4 regions of the Rhizobium sp. LjRoot98 genome follow, and region 3 is predicted to be linked to each of the others. Evidence: predicted binding sites of a transcription regulator. Region 3 holds the regulator's gene; each other region holds the start of a gene.
What was found. The regulator LexA, encoded in region 3, represses DNA repair genes until DNA is damaged. The targets are predictions, from matches to a motif close to TGTTCNNNNTGTGTTCNG.
Positions count from the first base shown of each region.

Region 1: ACSQ3J_RS09690 (ATP-dependent helicase) is a predicted target of LexA. The motif match lies at 1,574-1,591, and genes of this name have one in related genera.
Region 2: ACSQ3J_RS03220 (energy-coupling factor ABC transporter ATP-binding protein) is a predicted target of LexA. The motif match lies at 3,236-3,253, and genes of this name have one in related genera.
Region 4: uvrA (excinuclease ABC subunit UvrA) is a predicted target of LexA. The motif match lies at 2,077-2,094, and genes of this name have one in related genera.

Region 1 covers NZ_CAXUPW020000002.1:231,678-236,201, reverse strand. The annotation lists gene ACSQ3J_RS09700 (efflux RND transporter periplasmic adaptor subunit) at 1-909, opposite strand, end outside; gene ACSQ3J_RS09695 (carboxymuconolactone decarboxylase family protein) at 1,119-1,529, shown strand; gene ACSQ3J_RS09690 (ATP-dependent helicase) at 1,633-4,104, shown strand; gene ACSQ3J_RS09685 (GIY-YIG nuclease family protein) at 4,308-4,524, opposite strand, start outside.
Region 2 covers NZ_CAXUPW020000001.1:641,766-646,289, reverse strand. The annotation lists gene ACSQ3J_RS03240 (histone deacetylase family protein) at 1-155, opposite strand, end outside; gene ACSQ3J_RS03235 (zinc-dependent alcohol dehydrogenase family protein) at 219-1,115, opposite strand; gene ACSQ3J_RS03230 (biotin transporter BioY) at 1,217-1,780, opposite strand; gene ACSQ3J_RS03225 (energy-coupling factor transporter transmembrane component T family protein) at 1,863-2,483, opposite strand; gene ACSQ3J_RS03220 (energy-coupling factor ABC transporter ATP-binding protein) at 2,477-3,157, opposite strand; gene ACSQ3J_RS03215 (winged helix-turn-helix domain-containing protein) at 3,271-4,461, shown strand; gene ACSQ3J_RS03210 (GNAT family N-acetyltransferase) at 4,458-4,524, opposite strand, start outside.
Region 3 covers NZ_CAXUPW020000017.1:16,965-21,488, reverse strand. The annotation lists gene ACSQ3J_RS28730 (SDR family oxidoreductase) at 1-589, shown strand, start outside; tRNA gene ACSQ3J_RS28725 (tRNA-Asn) at 664-738, opposite strand; gene ACSQ3J_RS28720 (hypothetical protein) at 960-1,238, shown strand; gene ACSQ3J_RS28715 (hypothetical protein) at 1,298-1,618, opposite strand; gene lexA (transcriptional repressor LexA) at 1,882-2,592, shown strand; tRNA gene ACSQ3J_RS28705 (tRNA-Cys) at 3,682-3,755, shown strand; gene ACSQ3J_RS28700 (hypothetical protein) at 3,824-4,477, opposite strand; gene ACSQ3J_RS28695 (hypothetical protein) at 4,398-4,524, opposite strand, start outside.
Region 4 covers NZ_CAXUPW020000006.1:296,323-300,846, reverse strand. The annotation lists gene gyrA (DNA gyrase subunit A) at 1-475, opposite strand, end outside; gene ACSQ3J_RS20590 (MarC family protein) at 707-1,336, shown strand; gene ACSQ3J_RS20585 (single-stranded DNA-binding protein) at 1,414-1,950, opposite strand; gene uvrA (excinuclease ABC subunit UvrA) at 2,216-4,524, shown strand, end outside.

The sequences.
Region 1 (4,524 bases), on a different contig from region 3:
AACCGACACCGAAAATGACATGCCGGCCCGCAGCGTATCATCGGGATTGTCGATCCGCGCCCGGACCCGCAGCGTCCGGCTCGCCTGATCGACACGGTTGTCGATCGCGTCGATGACGCCCGAAAGCTCCGAGGTCGGCAGCGCGATGGCAGTAGCCGAAATATCCTGGCCAACCGAGACCTTGGTCGAAAACCGCTCCGGCACCCAGAAATCGACGAGAATCTGCGAACGGTCATCAACCACGGCGATCGGCGTCGAGGTGGTGACATAGTCCCCGGGATGGGCAGTGATGATACCGACGATACCGCCGGAAGGTGCAACGATGTCGCGGCGCTTCAGGTCGAGTTCCGCCGTCTGCAGCGCAAGCTCAGCCGCCTGCATGGCAAATTCGGCTTCACGCAGGATGGCAACCGAGACGGCATTGCCAAGCTTGCGGTTGCGCTCGACCTTTTCACGGGCGCTATCAAGGGCGACCTTGGCTTGCGCGGCAGCGATCTTCTGCTCGTCGCTGTCAAGCTTGGCGATGACCTGCCCCTTTTCGATGCGGTCGCCGGATTTCACCAGAATTTCCGTCAGATTACCGGTCGCAAGCGGTGTGACGCTGACCGACAGGATGGCCTCGCCGGTGCCGATGGCATTCAGCCGATCGTTGACAACAGCCGTATCGGCTGGCTGGGTGACGACAAGCGGCGCACCACCGCCCTGACCGCGCCCCTGGCTCCGGCCAGCCTGCCCTTGTGCTTCACCCTGCTTGGCACCGTCCGCCGGTTTCGCGACATAAGCCAGCAATTGCTCGGGCACGCCCACCTTGGCCAGCATTGCAGTGGCACCCGGCACGAAGCGAACCCAGACGCCAAGGCCGACGGCAAGAATGACCAGGCAGATCAAAAGCTGCTTCCAAAGCCGCATGCAAAACTCCAATTGATTAAGCGGGTTTCGGCCACACTGGCGCGCGAACCCCGTTCCTGCGGCAACTATCCCTTTTTGCTGCATTGCAGGCAATGCTAGAATGCCTTCATTACGCAATTGTAACAAAAGCCCTTTTCGGTCCCTCGCGCCCTTCCCGGCGCTCGACAGCACGTCCTCGCGGCTCTAACCTTGGCTGATCGGAGGGCCTCATGAGCACCATCGCAAAACACCACGATTCGGAATCCAATCCTCGCGTCAAAGCCGTCTTCGACGACATCCGCGCGACCCGCAAATCCGATTTCATCAACAATATGTGGCACTATCTCGCCTTCGATGCCGATCTGCTCGAAACCACCTGGGCCGAGGTCAAAGCCGTGATGGCAACGCCGTCGGCGCTCGATCCGCTCGTGAAAGAGATGCTCTACATCGCCGTCTCCGTCACCAATGGCTGCGGCTACTGTGCACATTCGCATACGGCAGCCGCCAAAGCCAAGGGCATGACGGCCGAACAGCACGCCGATCTGCTGCGTGTCATCGCCCTGGCCGCCAAGACCAACCAGCTCGCGACCGCTCTGCAGCTCCCCGTCGATCCAACCTTCGATGCCGATCATCGACCCTGATCGCGGCCAAAAAGCGGTTGTCTCCACAGGCAAGCTGGACATTCTGGAATAAAAGCAGAACGGAATTCTGGCCTTTCGGCTCCGAATCACTACATTGAGCCGCATGAGCAATGGTTTTGACGATATTCCCTTCTTTGATGAGGAACCGGCGCCGCGTCCACAGCGTGGCCTGAGCCCGCAACCGGCCCCGCCTGCCCCTGCTAGCGGCATCGCTGCGCGTGCCATGGCCGCCCGGGACCAGCACCGTGCGCCCGATTATCTTTCCGGCCTCAACCCGGAACAGCGCGAAGCCGTGGAAACGCTGGACGGCCCGGTTCTGGTGCTGGCTGGTGCGGGCACCGGCAAGACCCGCGTGCTCACCACCCGCATCGCCCATATCCTCGCCTCCGGCCGCGCTTTCCCCTCTCAGATCCTCGCCGTGACCTTCACCAACAAGGCCGCCCGCGAGATGAAGGAGCGTGTCGGCGTTCTCGTCGGTGGCGCCGTCGAAGGCATGCCGTGGATGGGCACATTCCACTCAATCGGCGTCAAGCTCCTGCGCCGCCATGCCGAACTGGTCGGCCTGAAATCCTCCTTCACCATCCTCGATACCGATGATGTCGTGCGGCTGGTCAAGCAGTTGATCCAGGCCGATGGCATTGATGACAAGCGCTGGCCTGCCAAACAGTTCGCCCAGATGATCGATGGCTGGAAGAACAAGGGCCTTGGCCCTGCCGAAATCCCCGAAGGCGACGCCCGCTCGTTTGCCAATGGCAAGGGCCGCGAACTCTATGCGGCCTATCAGGCCCGGCTGATGACGCTGAACGCCTGCGACTTCGGCGATCTTTTGCTGCATCCGATCCGCATGTTCCGCACCAATCCGGATATCCTGCGCGAATACCACGACAAATTCCGCTATATCCTCGTCGACGAATACCAGGATACCAACACCGCTCAGTATATGTGGCTGAGACTGCTCGCCCAACGGCCGAAGGGCGTGCCGCAGAACGTCTGCTGCGTTGGTGACGACGACCAGTCGATCTATGGCTGGCGCGGTGCCGAGGTCGACAACATCCTGCGTTTCGAGAAGGATTTTCCGGGCGCCAAGGTGATCAAGCTCGAGCGCAATTATCGCTCCACCGAACATATTCTCGGTGCCGCCGGCCATTTGATCGCCCACAATGAAGGCCGCCTCGGCAAGACGCTGTTCACTGACCGCGTCGATCCCAACGACGACAAGGTGCAGGTCCACGCCGCCTGGGATTCCGAAGAGGAAGCCCGCGCCGTCGGCGAGGAGATCGAACAACTCCAGCGCACCAAGCATCCGCTCAACAACATGGCGATCTTGGTGCGCGCCTCTTTCCAGATGCGCGAGTTCGAAGACCGGTTCGTCACGCTCGGCCTGAATTACCGCGTCATCGGCGGCCCGCGCTTCTATGAACGCCTCGAAATCCGCGATGCGCTCGCTTACTTCCGTCTCGTCTGCCAACCGGCCGACGATCTTGCCTTCGAGCGTATCGTCAACACGCCCAAGCGCGGCCTTGGCGACACGACGGTGCGCGCCCTGCACGATTATGCCCGCAAGCGCGATATCCCGATGCTGGCGGCCGCGGCTGATATCATCGAAACCGATGAAATGAAGCCCAAGCCCCGAAAGTCGCTGTTCGACGTCGTCTCGATGTTCCAGCGCTGGCAGGGGTTGCTTGAAAACACACCGCATACCGAGCTCGCCGAAACCATTCTCGAAGAGTCCGGCTATACGGATATGTGGAAGAACGACAAATCCGCCGAAGCGCCGGGCCGACTGGAAAACCTGAAGGAACTCGTCCGCTCGATGGAAGCGTTCGAGAGCATGCGCGGCTTCCTCGAGCACATCGCGCTGGTGATGGATGTCGAGCAGAATGCCGAACTCGACGCGGTCTCGATCATGACGCTGCATTCAGCCAAGGGACTGGAATTCGAGACTGTCTTCCTGCCCGGCTGGGAGGAAGGCCTGTTTCCACACCAGCGTGCGCTCGACGAAGGTGGCCGTTCCGGTCTCGAGGAAGAACGCCGCCTTGCCTATGTCGGCCTGACCCGGGCAAAACGCCGCTGCCATATCTGGTTCGTCTCCAACCGCCGCATCCATGGCCTGTGGCAATCGACGCTGCCCTCACGCTTCCTCGACGAACTGCCGACGGCCCATGTCGAAGTCTCTGAAGCCGAACAGTCCTACGGCGGCTACAATCGCGGCGGCTACGGCCAGTCGCGCTTCGACAAGCAGGAGCCGTTCGCCAACACCTATTCCACCCCCGGCTGGAAACGCGCCCAGGCCAACAAGACCGACGCCACCCGCGACAACTGGGGCAACCGCTCCGGCGTGTCCATCGAGCGTATCGGTTACGGCGAAAGTGGCCCCAAAGCCCGTACCATCGACGGCGAACTGATCGCCAAGTCGAAGGTCGATGAACCCTCGAAATTCTCCGTCGGCGACCGGGTGTTTCACATCAAATTCGGCAATGGGAATATTGCGGCGATCGAAGGCAACAAGCTGACGATTGACTTTGATCGGGCCGGACAGAAGCGGGTGCTCGACGGGTTTGTAGAGAAGGTGTGACCGATAGGCGTGGGGGTGGATCCTCGGGTCTAGCCCGAGGATGACTGCTTTGGGGATGCGGTAGCTTGAACGGCACCCGGACCGACCAGTCCACTATCCGCTGGCTCAACCAAGTTCATCAACTCCGCGGCTACACTGAGTATCTTCGCAGACTACACCAAGTCCGTCATCCTCGGGCTAGCCCCGAGGATCCACGCCCAAACCTACCAAAGCTCGTGATACAAATCCCGCCAGTCCGGATTCATCGCCTCGATCAATTCTATCTTCCGCTGCCGGTACCAGCGCTTGAGCGATTTCTCGCGCTGGATCGCAGTGCCGATGGATAAATGTTCTTCGTACCAGACGAGTTGATTGCAGCCATATTTGGCGGTGAACCCAGGTGTCATCGCTTCTCGATGCTGGAAAATACGGCGTTCGAGA
Region 2 (4,524 bases), on a different contig from region 3:
TCGTTGCCCTGCGGCGCCTCAAGCCGCGACAGCGGCGAAAACCGCTCATGCTCCAGCGCCAGATTGAGCGCCTTCAGCCGGTCGGGCCGCTCCGGATGGCCTTCCGGAACCTTGTGTTCCAGAAAGATCGGGTTTTCGAACAGGATCGTGGTCATGGCGGGAACCTATGGCTTCAGGGGTTCGAGGTCCATGCTTTAGGTAGGGCGTTTGCGGTGTTTTCAACAGCGCGGGTCAAGGAGGATTTTGCCGATGCGATTGGGTGCATGCTGATGGGCCAGCGCTTCGCTGATCCGCGACAGCGGATAGGTGGCTGCGATCTCACTTGCAAACGTTCCGTCGCGCAGGCCGTCGAAACAGTGGGCAAGCGCGCTGGATAACGCCTGCCGTCCGGCGGAGTGGACGAAGGAACGCAACCAAAGGAAGGCAAAGCGCACATCCGGCCGTGCCGAAAGAGCCTCTTGCGCGACCGGTATTCCGCTGAGCGCACCATATTGCAGAAAGACACCGCCGGGAGAAAGGTGATGCCGGAGCAGTTGACCGCCGGTCTCGCCTCCGACGGCATCGACGAGCGCGTCGAAAACCACGTCCTTGCCGGCCAGCTGCTGTCCGGTCACCCAGGTTTGAAGACCCGGCAGGGCTGGCAGACGGGCGGCGGTTGCTTCACTGCGAACGATGGCGGTCATCTCGGCCCCCTCCGCAGACAGTGCTATCAGCAGCATCCGGCCGATCGCGGAACCGGCCGCTGTGACGCCGATCCTGCGGCCTGAAAGTCCGGAAGAACCACCAAAATGGGCTTTCAATTCCGCGATCAGCCGCAACGTTGTCATCGGATTGACGTAAGCCGTCGCCGCCTGCTCAATCGAGAGGTCGTCCGGAACGGGAAAACACCATTCTGCCGGGCGCTGGAGATAGCTTTGCCACAGTCCGGTTGCCCCGAGCGGCAACACCCGGTCGCCGGGTTTCAGACCGGTGACACCTGCGCCGATGCGGCGGACGGTGCCGGTGCCCTCGAAGCCGGGTACAAACGGCAAAACGGTGCGATTGCGGTAAGCGCCGGTCACAGGAATTAGATCGGAAGGATTGATTGCCGCACGTTCGACGGCAATCTCGACCATACCTGGTTCAAGGCTTGGGCGCGGCAGTCTGGCAAGCCGTATTACATCGTCTGGATTGCCATACTCTGCGACAAGGGCTGCAAGATGATCCGCCACGGCGCTCAGGCGCGCGCGTGCAGCAGCGGATAACCGGCGAGAACCGCGCGGGCCGCCAACGTTGCAATCACGGCCTTGACGATATCGCCTGGAATGAAGGCCAGCGAACCCGTGGCGACGGCTGAGAGCGGCGTGCCGGTGACGGCGGTCACCCAAGGCATGCCGATGGCATAGAGCACGCCGATGCCGCCAATGACGGAAGCGATGAAGAAGCCGGCAAACTGTCTGACTTCGCTCTGGCCTTCCTTGACCAGCCGCTCGGCGATCAGGCCGGTAACGAAGGTGGCAACGATCCAGCCAAGCACGAAGCCGCCGGTCGGACCCTGGATGATGGCCAGTCCACCACGGCCGCCGGAGAGAACCGGGAGCCCGATCGCCACCAGCAGTACCAGCAGAACATAGGCGAGCGCACCGCGCTTGGCGCCGATGATGCAGCCCGCCAGCATCACACCCATCGATTGGGCGGTGATCGGCACCGGGATGAAGGCCAGCGTCACCGGCGGAATGAGACCGAGAACGACGATGATCGCGGTGAAGAGAGCAATGAGAACGAGGTCTCTGGTGGTCATGGCAAGTCCTTTGTCTATCGATATATGTGCATGCGTGCGGCCGGAGCCTAAACGGGACAGAGACGGAAGAGCGCTTTTATCATCAACGAAGCCTCTCGCGCGGCCGCCGGAAACCGCGTGCGTCAATCGCCATGGCGATCGTGTCAGCGTCCTTGAGCGTCAGGATGATCAACGGCGCAAGGATCGTCAACGGCCGGACCTTCAGCCCGCGCGCCCGGTGCGCCTCGCGGATCGACTGGTAGTGATTGAAAATATCAGGCACAAAACGCAGCACCAGCCCAAAGGCGAGCCCGACATCGGCGGCCCGCACCAGGCCAAGCCTGTCGAGCGGCTGCAGCAGCCGGGTGATCTCGTCGATGAAGGCGCCTGTCGCCGTCGTAGCGGTCACAGCACCTGCAAACAGCACGATCGCCATCAACCGGAAAAAGCTTTCGGCCGCCTCGCGTATCGACGTGAGGTAGGCGGTGGCGATCAACAGGATCAGAATGGTGAAGAGGATGGGTTTTAGCCGCGACACGGCCTCGCGGAAGGCGAGGCCGGTGGTGAAGTAGATGACGGCAGCAATGACGAAAGCCGGGACAAGGACAAAGAACGAGGACACGGCATAAAGCGCAAGCCCGCAGACGAGCAGGATGGCGAGCTTCATCCGCACCGACATCCGGTGCAGCGGCGTCGTGCCTTCGATGTTCAGCCCGTTCAGCAACCGGCCACCTCATGGTAGGCACGGATGCTGTCATTCGCCGGGCCATCGGCGATCAACCTGCCGTCGTGGAACAGAAGAACGCGGTCGAATTTTTCGATCAGCGGCAGGTCATGACTGATGACGATCGTGTGCTCGTTAAGCCCGGTGATGGTATTTTCCACCAGGCGCCGGTTCTTCAGGTCCAGCTGATTGGTCGGCTCGTCGAGAATGAGGATGCCGGGGCCGGTGACGAGCACGCTGGCGATGGCGGCAAGCTGCGTTTCGCCGCCCGAGAGTTCATGCACGCGCCGCTTGGCCAGATGGCTGATGCCGAACCGTTCGAGCACGGCGGCTGTGCGGCGTTCGATCTCGTCTGCTTTTAATCCGCGGTTCTTCAAGCCAAACGCGATGTCCTCATGCACGATCGGCATGATGATCTGATGCTGCGGGTTCTGGAAGATGAAACCGGCCTCAGCCAATGCAGCGCTGGCATCGTTGACGGTATCAAGGCCGTTCACTGTCACGGTGCCGGTGGCCGGCTTGACCAACCCGTTGATCAGCCGCGCGAATGTGGTCTTGCCCGAGCCGTTCAGCCCGACAATGCCGATACGGCGCTCGGTCAGCGACAGCGTCAGCGGCTGAAGAACCGTGCGCCCGCCAAAACTGACGGACACACTGGTAAAACGTATGTCCAATCCGCGTCCCCCGCGTTCGAATGTCGAGGCTCTATAGGACGATTTCTTTACGGATGGAAAGAGGCTCCGGTTTTGGGCTTGAACAAAGTGTGAACATTTGCCTAGATTGTTGCATGGCGATTCCTGTTTCAAACCGTGATGCCCGGCGCATCTTCCTCAACAAGCAAGGCTTGGCCGCTGCTCCAAACCGGGCGCTTGGCAAACAGGGGCTGCTCGATCTCATTCATGAAATCGGCTTCGTCCAGGTCGACAGCATCTCGACCGTCGAGCGCGCCCATCACCAGATCCTGTTTTCCCGCAACCAGACCTACAGGCGCGAGCACCTGACCGAACTTCTGGAACAAGATGGCGCGCTGTTCGAGCACTGGACACACGATGCGTCGATCCTGCCGTCGGAGTTTTTCCGCTACTGGAAGCACCGCTTTATCCGTCGCGAGGCGGTTATGCGCGAGCGCTGGCTGAAATGGCGCGGCGAAGGCTTCGACAGCACCTTCCAAGAGACATTCGAGCGCATCGCCCAGGGTGGCGCGGCGATGTCACGGGACTTGAAGGCCGACGACCACAAGTCGGGCGGCTGGTGGAACTGGCATCCCAACAAGACGGCGCTCGAATACTACTGGCATACCGGCAAGCTCGCCATCGCCGGCCGCCAAAACTTCCAGAAGATTTACGATCTCACCGAGCGCGTCATTCCCGGCCACCACTATGAGCCGGAGGTCAGCCACGATGCTTTCCTCGACTGGGCCTGCCGCGCAGCGCTCGACCGGCTGGGCTTTGCCACACACGGCGAAATCGCCGCCTTCTTCGATCTGGTTTCGCCAGACGAGGCAAAGGCCTGGGTTATGCAGCATCGCGACGAACTGACCGAAGTGATGATCGAGCCTGCCGACGGTGACAAGCCGCGCCTGTCCTATGCGTTCACCGGGTTTCCCGAAAACCTCGGTGACCTCCCAGACGCGCCCGCCCGCATCCGCGTGCTCAGCCCTTTCGATCCGCTGATCCGCAACCGCAATCGCACCGAACGCCTGTTCGGCTTCTATTACCGCATCGAGGTTTTCGTCCCCGAACCGAAACGCGAATACGGCTATTACGTTTTCCCGCTGCTCGAAGGCGACAGACTTGTCGGTCGGATCGACATGAAGGCGGAGCGCAAGACAGGGACACTCGCCGTCAAGCGGCTCTGGTGGGAAAAGGGCGTGCGCTCATCCACCGGCCGCATGGAGCGGCTGGAGGCGGAACTGGCGCGGCTGGCGAAATTTGCCGGTGTTGAGAAGGTGTTGTTTTTAGAGGGGTGGGACGGTTAGCCACCGCTCCATTCCGAGCGCGTCAGCTCGTACCAGACCTCGCCATGCTCGCTGCCCACGATA
Region 3 (4,524 bases):
CGAATGGAACAAGCCGGTCTGGGAACACTCGCTTGAAAATGGCCTGAAACTCTTGCGGTTGGCGATCGATACCCATCTGGTCACCGCCCATTACGCATTGCCATTGATGATCGAGAATCCTGGTGGCTTGCTGGTCGAGATGACCGATGGCACGGCGCAATACAATGCCACCCACTACCGGCTCAGCCCGTTCTACGATCTCGCCAAGACCAGTGTCATTCGCATGGCGTGGGCACACGCGCAGGATCTGGCGCCGCATGCAGCGACATCGGTGGCAATCTCTCCAGGCTGGATGCGTTCTGAAATGATGCTCGACATCTTTGGTGTGCGCGAGGAAAACTGGATGGAAGCGATAAAGGCCCAGCCGCATTTCGTGATTTCCGAAACCCCGCGCTTTACCGGCCGCGCCGTTTCAGCCCTGGCTGCGGATCCGGAGCGGGGACGCCTCAACGGGCAATCGACCTCAAGCGGCGATCTCGCCAAGATTTACGGCTTTACCGATCTCGACGGATCGCGGCCGGACTGCTGGCGCTACATGACCGAGGTGCAGGATGCCGGAAAACCGGCGGACGCCAGTGGTTACCGGTAGGACATGAAGGCGGCGCAGGGCGGTATTGCCAGAAACCAAAAAGGCCTTGCTTTTTCAGCAAGGCCTTTGGAAATTGGCTCCCCGGGCCGGATTCGAACCGGCGACCTGTCGATTAACAGTCGAATGCTCTACCGCTGAGCTACCAGGGATAATCTGCGGCGGTGTGTGCTGCAGAAGTGAGGCTGCTAATACAAATGCTTTTCCGATTTGCCAAGCGGTTTTTCAAAAAAAATGCACAATCTTGTCTGATTGTGGACAACTCCCCATGTGAGAGTTGAAAGCGCGCCGTTGATTTGCCGGGGGTAAACCCGCAGGATTGCAGCGTTCGCAGGGCATGGCGGGTGGCCAGACATTTGGCAGGTGGTATTTGATGGCAGAACAGCGGAAAACAAAAAAATTCGGCATCGATGCCCGCACCCACGAACTCGTCATCGGCACGTGGCGCATGCGGCTGCCGCAATCGCGCCTTTTGCGCATTTCCATCGGCGGCGCGCTGATCTTTGGCGGCATTCTCGGTTTTCTCCCGGTTCTCGGTTTCTGGATGATTCCCCTTGGCCTTCTCGTCCTGTCGCACGACCTTGCCTTCGTCCGGCGAAAGCGGCGGCGGCTTTCGGTCTGGTGGGCGCGCAAATGGCCGGCTTCCAGCTAGGAAGCTGGGCGTAAGGCCTTCTCCCGATTCGGCAGAGGCTTGAGCCGGATCCGATCCGCTTATCCGCCTGAGCCTGTCTGTGGCGTCGGGTCCTTGTCCGCAGGTGCCATTTGCGCCGGATCGGCCGGGGTTCCCTGCGTGGCCGGAGCGCCATTGTTCGGGGCAGGCAGCTTTTCCTCAACCTTGGTCGCAGCGTCGTTGTCTGTGCTTTCGCCAAACACTTCCGCACCGGCCCAGGCGAGCATTGCAAGGACCAGGCCGCAGATTAATACCATCAGTACCGGCCGGCCTAAAAAGCCTTGACGGGCCTGCACGCCGCTCAATTCCACGGTTTTCTGCACATCGGCATCGGAAGCGCGCTCATCGGTGTATTTCGCCATCAAAGCCTCCTCGGACGGCATCCGGAGCAGGCCGTCCATCGCATTGTTACGAGATAAACCGAAACGGTACCGGCCGCGCAAAGGTTCCAACAGATAGCTTCCCGCGATAAATGGCAGGCGGAATGCTGAGCGGAAAGGAGCCGCTATGCAGCATGATTTTCTGTTGCGTTGAAAACACTCACGAATTTTAGGGACTTGCGGAACACATATGGAACAGATAGTGTTCGTTCTTGATTTGTTTCTCGATTCTGGAGTGATCGTTCATGCTGACCCGCAAGCAACAGGAACTGCTTCTGTTCATTCACGAAAGAATGAAGGAATCGGGCGTACCGCCATCGTTCGACGAGATGAAGGATGCACTGGATCTTGCGTCGAAATCCGGCATTCATCGGCTGATTACAGCGCTTGAGGAGCGAGGCTTCATCCGGCGTCTGCCCAACCGGGCGAGGGCGCTGGAAGTGATCAAGTTACCAGAAGCCTATACCACGAGCCTCCAGCCCAAGCGCGGCTTTTCACCGAGCGTCATCCAGGGCAGTCTTGGTGCACAACCGGCACCTGCCGCACCCGTCAAGGCCGCCGCAAACAACGATACCGTCTCCATACCGGTCATGGGCAGGATCGCCGCCGGCGTACCGATCTCCGCGATCCAGAACAATACACATGATATTTCCGTGCCGCTCGAGATGGTTGGGACCGGTGAGCACTACGCACTTGAAGTGCGCGGTGATTCGATGATCGAGGCGGGCATTCTCGACGGCGACACGGTCATCATCCGCAATACGAACAGCGCCAGCCCCGGTGAAATCATCGTCGCCCTGGTTGATGACGAGGAAGCGACATTGAAGCGGTTTCGCCGCAAAGGCGCCTCGATCGCCCTGGAAGCCGCCAACCCTGCCTATGAGACGCGGATTTTTGGACCGGACCGGGTCAAGATACAGGGAAAACTCGTCGGGCTGATCCGCCGTTATCATTGATCTGATATCACTTCAGCTATGGCAGCTTAAAGGAGTGGGGAAGATTGCGTGATTTGTAGACATGGCTGCAAACCTGTCACCGTCCGGCGCGACGATAGTTTTGCCCCCTGAAAGATAATGCCTTAGCGACCTCATGAACCGACCGGAGCACTCTAAATCATGAGTAGCGGCGGAAATAAGGGACATGATTTTTCCTTCAATACGCCCGATTAACGGGCTGTAAGCCTATGAATTTTCAATGCGGCTTGCGCATCGGCAAATGTTGCCGTTCCCCTATCGCACCCTATTTTTGGAACCTATTTAGTAGGATTTCGTTGACCTATCGGCTCTATTCGTGGACGGAACCCAGGAGGCCAATGTGAGAACCGTTTTTACAAAAGTTTTGGTCGTGGCATTGATGGCCACAGTCATTTCGACTGTTCAGGCACCAGCATCGTTGGCCCAATCCTTGGACATATACATCGGACGCGACAGTCCCGCAGTTGAATACAGAGACCGGCGATACAATAATGAGTATCGTCCGCGCAGCAATTGCAGTGAACGGCAGGCAATCCGCCGTGCCTATCAGTACGGAATGCGTGATCCCGGCATCCGCTCGATAAACCGGCGCCTTGTTGTCGTTGACGGCATTGGACGCCGTGGCGAATACACTGTCTTGAAACTTGCAAACCGCCAGGGTTGCCCGCGCGTCAATTGAGACGTGGACAGATAATGCGGATCGCTCCAGCCAAGAGCTGAACGATTGGCATCGTTAGGGCGTTAGAAACAGTGCCGTTTCGCTAAGGGCTTTGGCGCTTCATCAATCGAACAGCCGACGGCAGCACTTGCGCACCAATTCACGAATCCGTCGCCCGTCACCTTCGTGAGAATGCGCCCGGCAACAGGGCAGGGACGTGGCGCTTTGACCGGGACGCCGCAATCTCGTTTTCGGCTCCTCGCACACCGGCTTGTTCATCCCCAAAGCTGTGGAAGAAGGGTTCGGAAACGGCATCTCAGAAATGACCAAGAACGTTTTTCAGAAATACCCTCTTGCGATTTGTCTAGGATCATTCTAAACCGCCGCCACAGTTCGACTATTTGAACTGGTGAGGCCTCGTGGCGGAGTGGTGACGCAGAGGACTGCAAATCCTTGCACCCCGGTTCAATTCCGGGCGAGGCCTCCAAACCTTTCTTGCTCCACCAGTAAGACCTTGAAATCAATCGAAAATATAGCGGGTGTGGCAGTCGGTTCCTATTTCACCCCTCCGTCCCGTCCTTGCTTTCGAGCAATTCGTGCCCATCCCATCACAGTTGATCTTCGATACGGCCTGTCTGGCCAGCCGCGCATGGTCTGCGTTGCGCGTGTAGATCTTGGATGTCTTCCCGTCCTTCCAGCCGAACATCGCTTCCAGCATATAGTCGGTGGCTTCGTTGTGCGCCTGATCAGTTGCCAGCCCCTTGCCTGGCTGAACCATGCGGACACTCTGTTTCCAAGTCCCTTCACTGTGAAAGCTTTGTCGAACTCAGTCCGCACATTGGTGAGCCCGGTGACAGGGTGCAACTCCATCACGGCTTCAAGGATCGGGTGAATGGCAATCTCGATATCCACCGGCGTCCGGTTGCGGTTCTTGAATAGCCGCAGCTTGAGAATATCGCCACACCGATGCTGCGGGCCGATAACAGCCAAGTCCGATACGCGAAAGCCGGTCTGCATTAACAGCGACAGCGCCAGTACGGCTTTCGACTTCTGGCCGTGGTGATCGATGAACTTGCCGATCTCGTCGGGCGCGATGGTGTGGTGCCCGTCGCTATAGGCGCGGAATGGTTCAACGAGCCGAGCGATGTTCGGCACCACGGGCTTGCCATCCTTCTTCGTGTCGAAGACACGGCGCATCGTCAGCCACAAAGGGCACCTCTTTCTTGCGATCCCGCAGGACCTCTAAATTTTCCACA
Region 4 (4,524 bases), on a different contig from region 3:
CATCATAGTTGTCGCGAAAATCGACCGTTTCCTTGTCGAGATCGTCGAGCAGCGCATGGGCGGCCTTTTCAAGCCGGCACTCGGTATAACGTTCGGCCGCCGGCGGATCGCCGTCGATCGAGCCGAAATTGCCCTGACCATCGATCAGCGGCAGCCGCAGCGACCAGGGCTGCGCCATACGGGCGAGCGCATCATAGATCGCCGAGTTGCCGTGCGGATGGAATTTACCCATCACGTCCCCGGTGACGCGGGCGCATTTGACGTATTTCTTGTTCCAGTCGATGCCCAGTTCGCTCATCCCGAACAGGATGCGCCGGTGCACGGGCTTCAGACCATCGCGGACATCGGGAAGAGCACGGCTGACGATAACGCTCATGGCGTAATCGAGATACGAGCGCTGCATTTCCTCCATGATGGAAATGGGCTCGATGCCTGGTGGGTTCTTGCCGCCGCCTGGTGTGCTTTGTTCAGTCAATTTCGATCACGATCTTTGTTCAGAATCAGACAGATTTTTATAGCCGAATGCGTTGGCGAGCGCCAATTTCGGGGCCGGGTTGTGAACAGCCTTTTAGGCTCATCGTCGCTCTTGCAGGCATTTGCAAGGCAAAAGCGGCTAAACAGTGAAGGACAGGTCTTTCATTCAGCGATCCCCTCGCCTAACAATTCATCAGACGGTCATCATAAACAAGGCCGCGAGGGGAATGGGATGTCTCATATCGACCTTTTGATCAATGCGCTGACCACGATCCTGGTCACCATCGATCCGCCCGGCCTTGCGCCGATCTTCCTGAGCTTGACTGTCGGCATGAGCCGTCAGGAGCGCTTTCTGGTGGCTCGGCGTGGCACGCTGATCGCTTTTTTCATCCTGTCGGCGTTCGCTTTGTTCGGAAGCAGTATACTTGGCCTGCTCGGCATCTCCATCGGCGCCTTCCGGATTGCCGGCGGCCTGCTGCTGTTCTGGATCGCCTTCGAAATGATCTTCGAGAAGCGCAACGAGCGCAAGGAAAAGACCGGCGAAACGGCCATCACCCGCGATCACATTCACAATATCGCGGTTTTCCCCTTGGCACTGCCGCTGATTGCCGGCCCCGGCGCCATCTCGGCGACGATCCTGTTGTCCGGTTCGTTTTCGGCAACCATCGACCGTGTGCAGCTGATCCTGGTCATCGCCTTCTGCCTGGCCGTCCTGTTTGCCTCACTCGTCATTGCCGAACGCATCGACCGGTTTTTAGGTGTCACCGGCCGCGCCATCCTGACACGCCTGCTCGGCGTCATCCTCGCGGCCTTGGCGGTGCAGTTCGTCGTCGATGGCGTCAAATCGACCATGGGGTTGTGATCACGCTCAATTGTGGCAGGTCCCATTGACGAAAAAGGCCCGGTTTCCCGGGCCTTTTTGACTGTAGATCACTTGGATCAAAAGGGAATATCGTCGTCCATATCGCGCGAAAAATTCCCGCCGCTGTTGCCGCCGCCGCTGCGCCCCGCCGGCGCCGAGGATGGACGATCGTAATCGCCGCCATAGTTGCTGGAACCGCCGCCGGCATTGCCGCCGCCATATTCGGAGCCGCCGCGGCCACCGCCAGCACCCTGCCCGTCACCACGGCCACCAAGCATGGTCAGTGTGGAGTTGAAGCCCTGCAGCACGATTTCCGTCGAGTATCGGTCCTGGCCGTCCTTGTCCTGCCATTTGCGGGTCTGCAGCTGGCCTTCGACATAGACGGTCGAGCCCTTCTTCAGATACTGCTCGGCAACCTTGCAGAGGCCTTCGTTGAAGATCACCACGCGATGCCATTCGGTCTTTTCCTTGCGCTCGCCGGAATTGCGGTCGCGCCAGCTTTCCGAAGTCGCAATGTTGAGGTTGGCGATCGGCTTGCCGTCTTGCGTGCGCCGGATTTCCGGGTCTGCCCCGAGGTTGCCGATCAAAATCACCTTGTTGACACTGCCTGCCATCTTGCTTTTCCCGCTGTCCTGCCCGGCCTTTCAGCCCGGCTACCAAATTCAGAGCGCGCATCTTAGCGGCTGACGGCCAAGCATACGCCCCTGTGCATTGTGTCATCCACAACAGATTTTAAATTATGTTCTTTATTTGTTCTATTAAATTTGCAATAACCTGTCAACCGACTCGGAAAGCCTGCTGTTTTTCTGCTTGCGCCTCGACATGGGCGCTGGCGTACTTAAATAGGAGCTTTCCAATACCTGTACAAAGCTGGGCACGATGAGCAAACTCGAGACCATTTCCATCCGCGGCGCGCGCGAACACAATCTCAAGGGCATCGACCTTGATCTGCCGCGCAACAAGCTGATCGTCATGACCGGCCTGTCGGGCTCGGGAAAATCCTCGCTTGCCTTCGATACGATCTATGCGGAAGGACAGCGCCGTTATGTCGAGAGCCTGTCGGCCTATGCCCGTCAGTTCCTCGAAATGATGCAGAAGCCGGATGTCGACCAGATCGACGGTCTGTCTCCGGCCATCTCGATCGAGCAGAAAACCACCTCGCGCAATCCGCGCTCGACGGTGGGCACTGTCACCGAAATCTACGACTACATGCGCCTTCTCTTCGCCCGCGTCGGCGTACCCTATTCGCCCGCCACCGGTTTGCCGATCGAAAGCCAGACAGTCAGCCAGATGGTCGATCGCGTCGTCGATTTCGGCGAAGGCACCCGTCTTTATATTCTCGCGCCGATCGTGCGTGGCCGCAAGGGCGAATACAAGAAAGAACTTGCCGAGTTGATGAAGAAGGGGTTTCAGCGCGTCAAGATTGACGGGCAGTTTTACGAGATCGCCGAGGCACCAGCGCTCGACAAGAAATACAAGCATGACATCGACGTTGTCGTCGACCGTGTCGTCGTGCGCCCCGACCTGACGACGCGCCTCGCTGACAGCCTGGAAACCTGCCTGACGCTGGCCGACGGCCTGGCGATTGCCGAATTTGCCGACAAGCCGCTGCCGCCTGAGGAAACCGCAGCTGGTGGCGCGGCCAACAAGTCACTCAACGAAACGCATGAGCGTGTGCTGTTTTCCGAAAAATTCGCCTGCCCCGTATCCGGCTTCACCATTTCGGAGATCGAGCCGCGGCTGTTCTCGTTCAACAATCCGTTCGGCGCCTGCCCGACCTGCGATGGACTTGGTAGCCAGCAGAAAATCGACGAAGCACTGATCATCCCCGAGCCCGATAAGACGCTGAAGAGCGGCGCCATCGCGCCCTGGGCGAAATCGTCGTCACCTTATTATAATCAGACGCTGGAAGCGCTCGGCAAAGCCTTCGGCTTCAAGCTGTCGAGCAAATGGACCGATCTTTCCGACGAAGCCAAGCACGCCATCCTGCAGGGCACCGAGGAAAAGATCAGCTTTCACTACGAGGACGGCGCCCGCTCCTACAACACGACCAAGAATTTCGAAGGCATCGTGCCCAATCTGGAGCGGCGCTGGAAGGAGACCGACAGCGCCTGGGCACGTGAGGAAATCGAGCGCTACATGTCGGCCGCGCCATGCCCGTCCTGTAACGGTTTCCGCCTGAAGCCCGAAGCACTCGCAGTCAAGATCAACAAGTTGCATATCGGCGAAGTCACGCAGATGTCGATCCGTGTTGCGCGTGACTGGTTCGACGTTCTGCCCGAGCATATGAACGCCAAGCAGAACGAGATCGCCGTGCGCATCCTCAAGGAAATCCGCGAACGGCTGCGCTTCCTCAATGATGTCGGGCTTGAGTATCTCAGCCTCTCACGCAATTCCGGCACCCTGTCGGGCGGGGAGAGCCAGCGCATCCGGCTGGCCTCGCAGATCGGCTCGGGCCTTACCGGTGTACTCTACGTTCTCGATGAGCCCTCCATCGGCCTGCATCAGCGCGACAACGCCCGCCTGCTCGATACGCTGCGGCATCTGCGCGATATCGGCAATACGGTGATCGTCGTCGAGCATGACGAGGATGCGATCATGACGGCCGATTATGTCGTCGATATCGGTCCGGCTGCCGGTATTCATGGCGGCGAAGTGGTGGCACAAGGCACGCCGCCGGAAGTTCTTGCCAATCCGAATTCGCTGACCGGAAAATATCTCTCCGGCGAACTATCGGTCGCCGTTCCGGCAGAGCGGCGCAAGCTGAAAAAGAAAAAGGAAATCACTGTTGTCGGCGCCCGCGCCAACAACCTGAAGAACGTCACGGCGTCGATCCCGCTCGGCGTGTTCACGGCTGTCACCGGCGTGTCGGGCGGCGGCAAATCAACCTTCCTGATCGAAACGCTCTACAAGGCAGCCGCCCGCCGCATCATGGGTGCACGCGAAAATCCGGCCGAGCATGACCGGATCGACGGGTTCGAGCACATCGACAAGGTCATCGACATCGACCAGTCGCCGATCGGCCGCACGCCGCGCTCCAACCCGGCCACCTATACCGGCGCGTTCACGCCAATCCGCGACTGGTTCGCCGGCCTGCCGGAAGCCAAGACCCGCGGCTATCAGCCGGGCCGCTTCTCCTTCAACGTCAAGGGCGGCCGTTGCGAAGCCTGTCAGGGCGATGGCGTCAT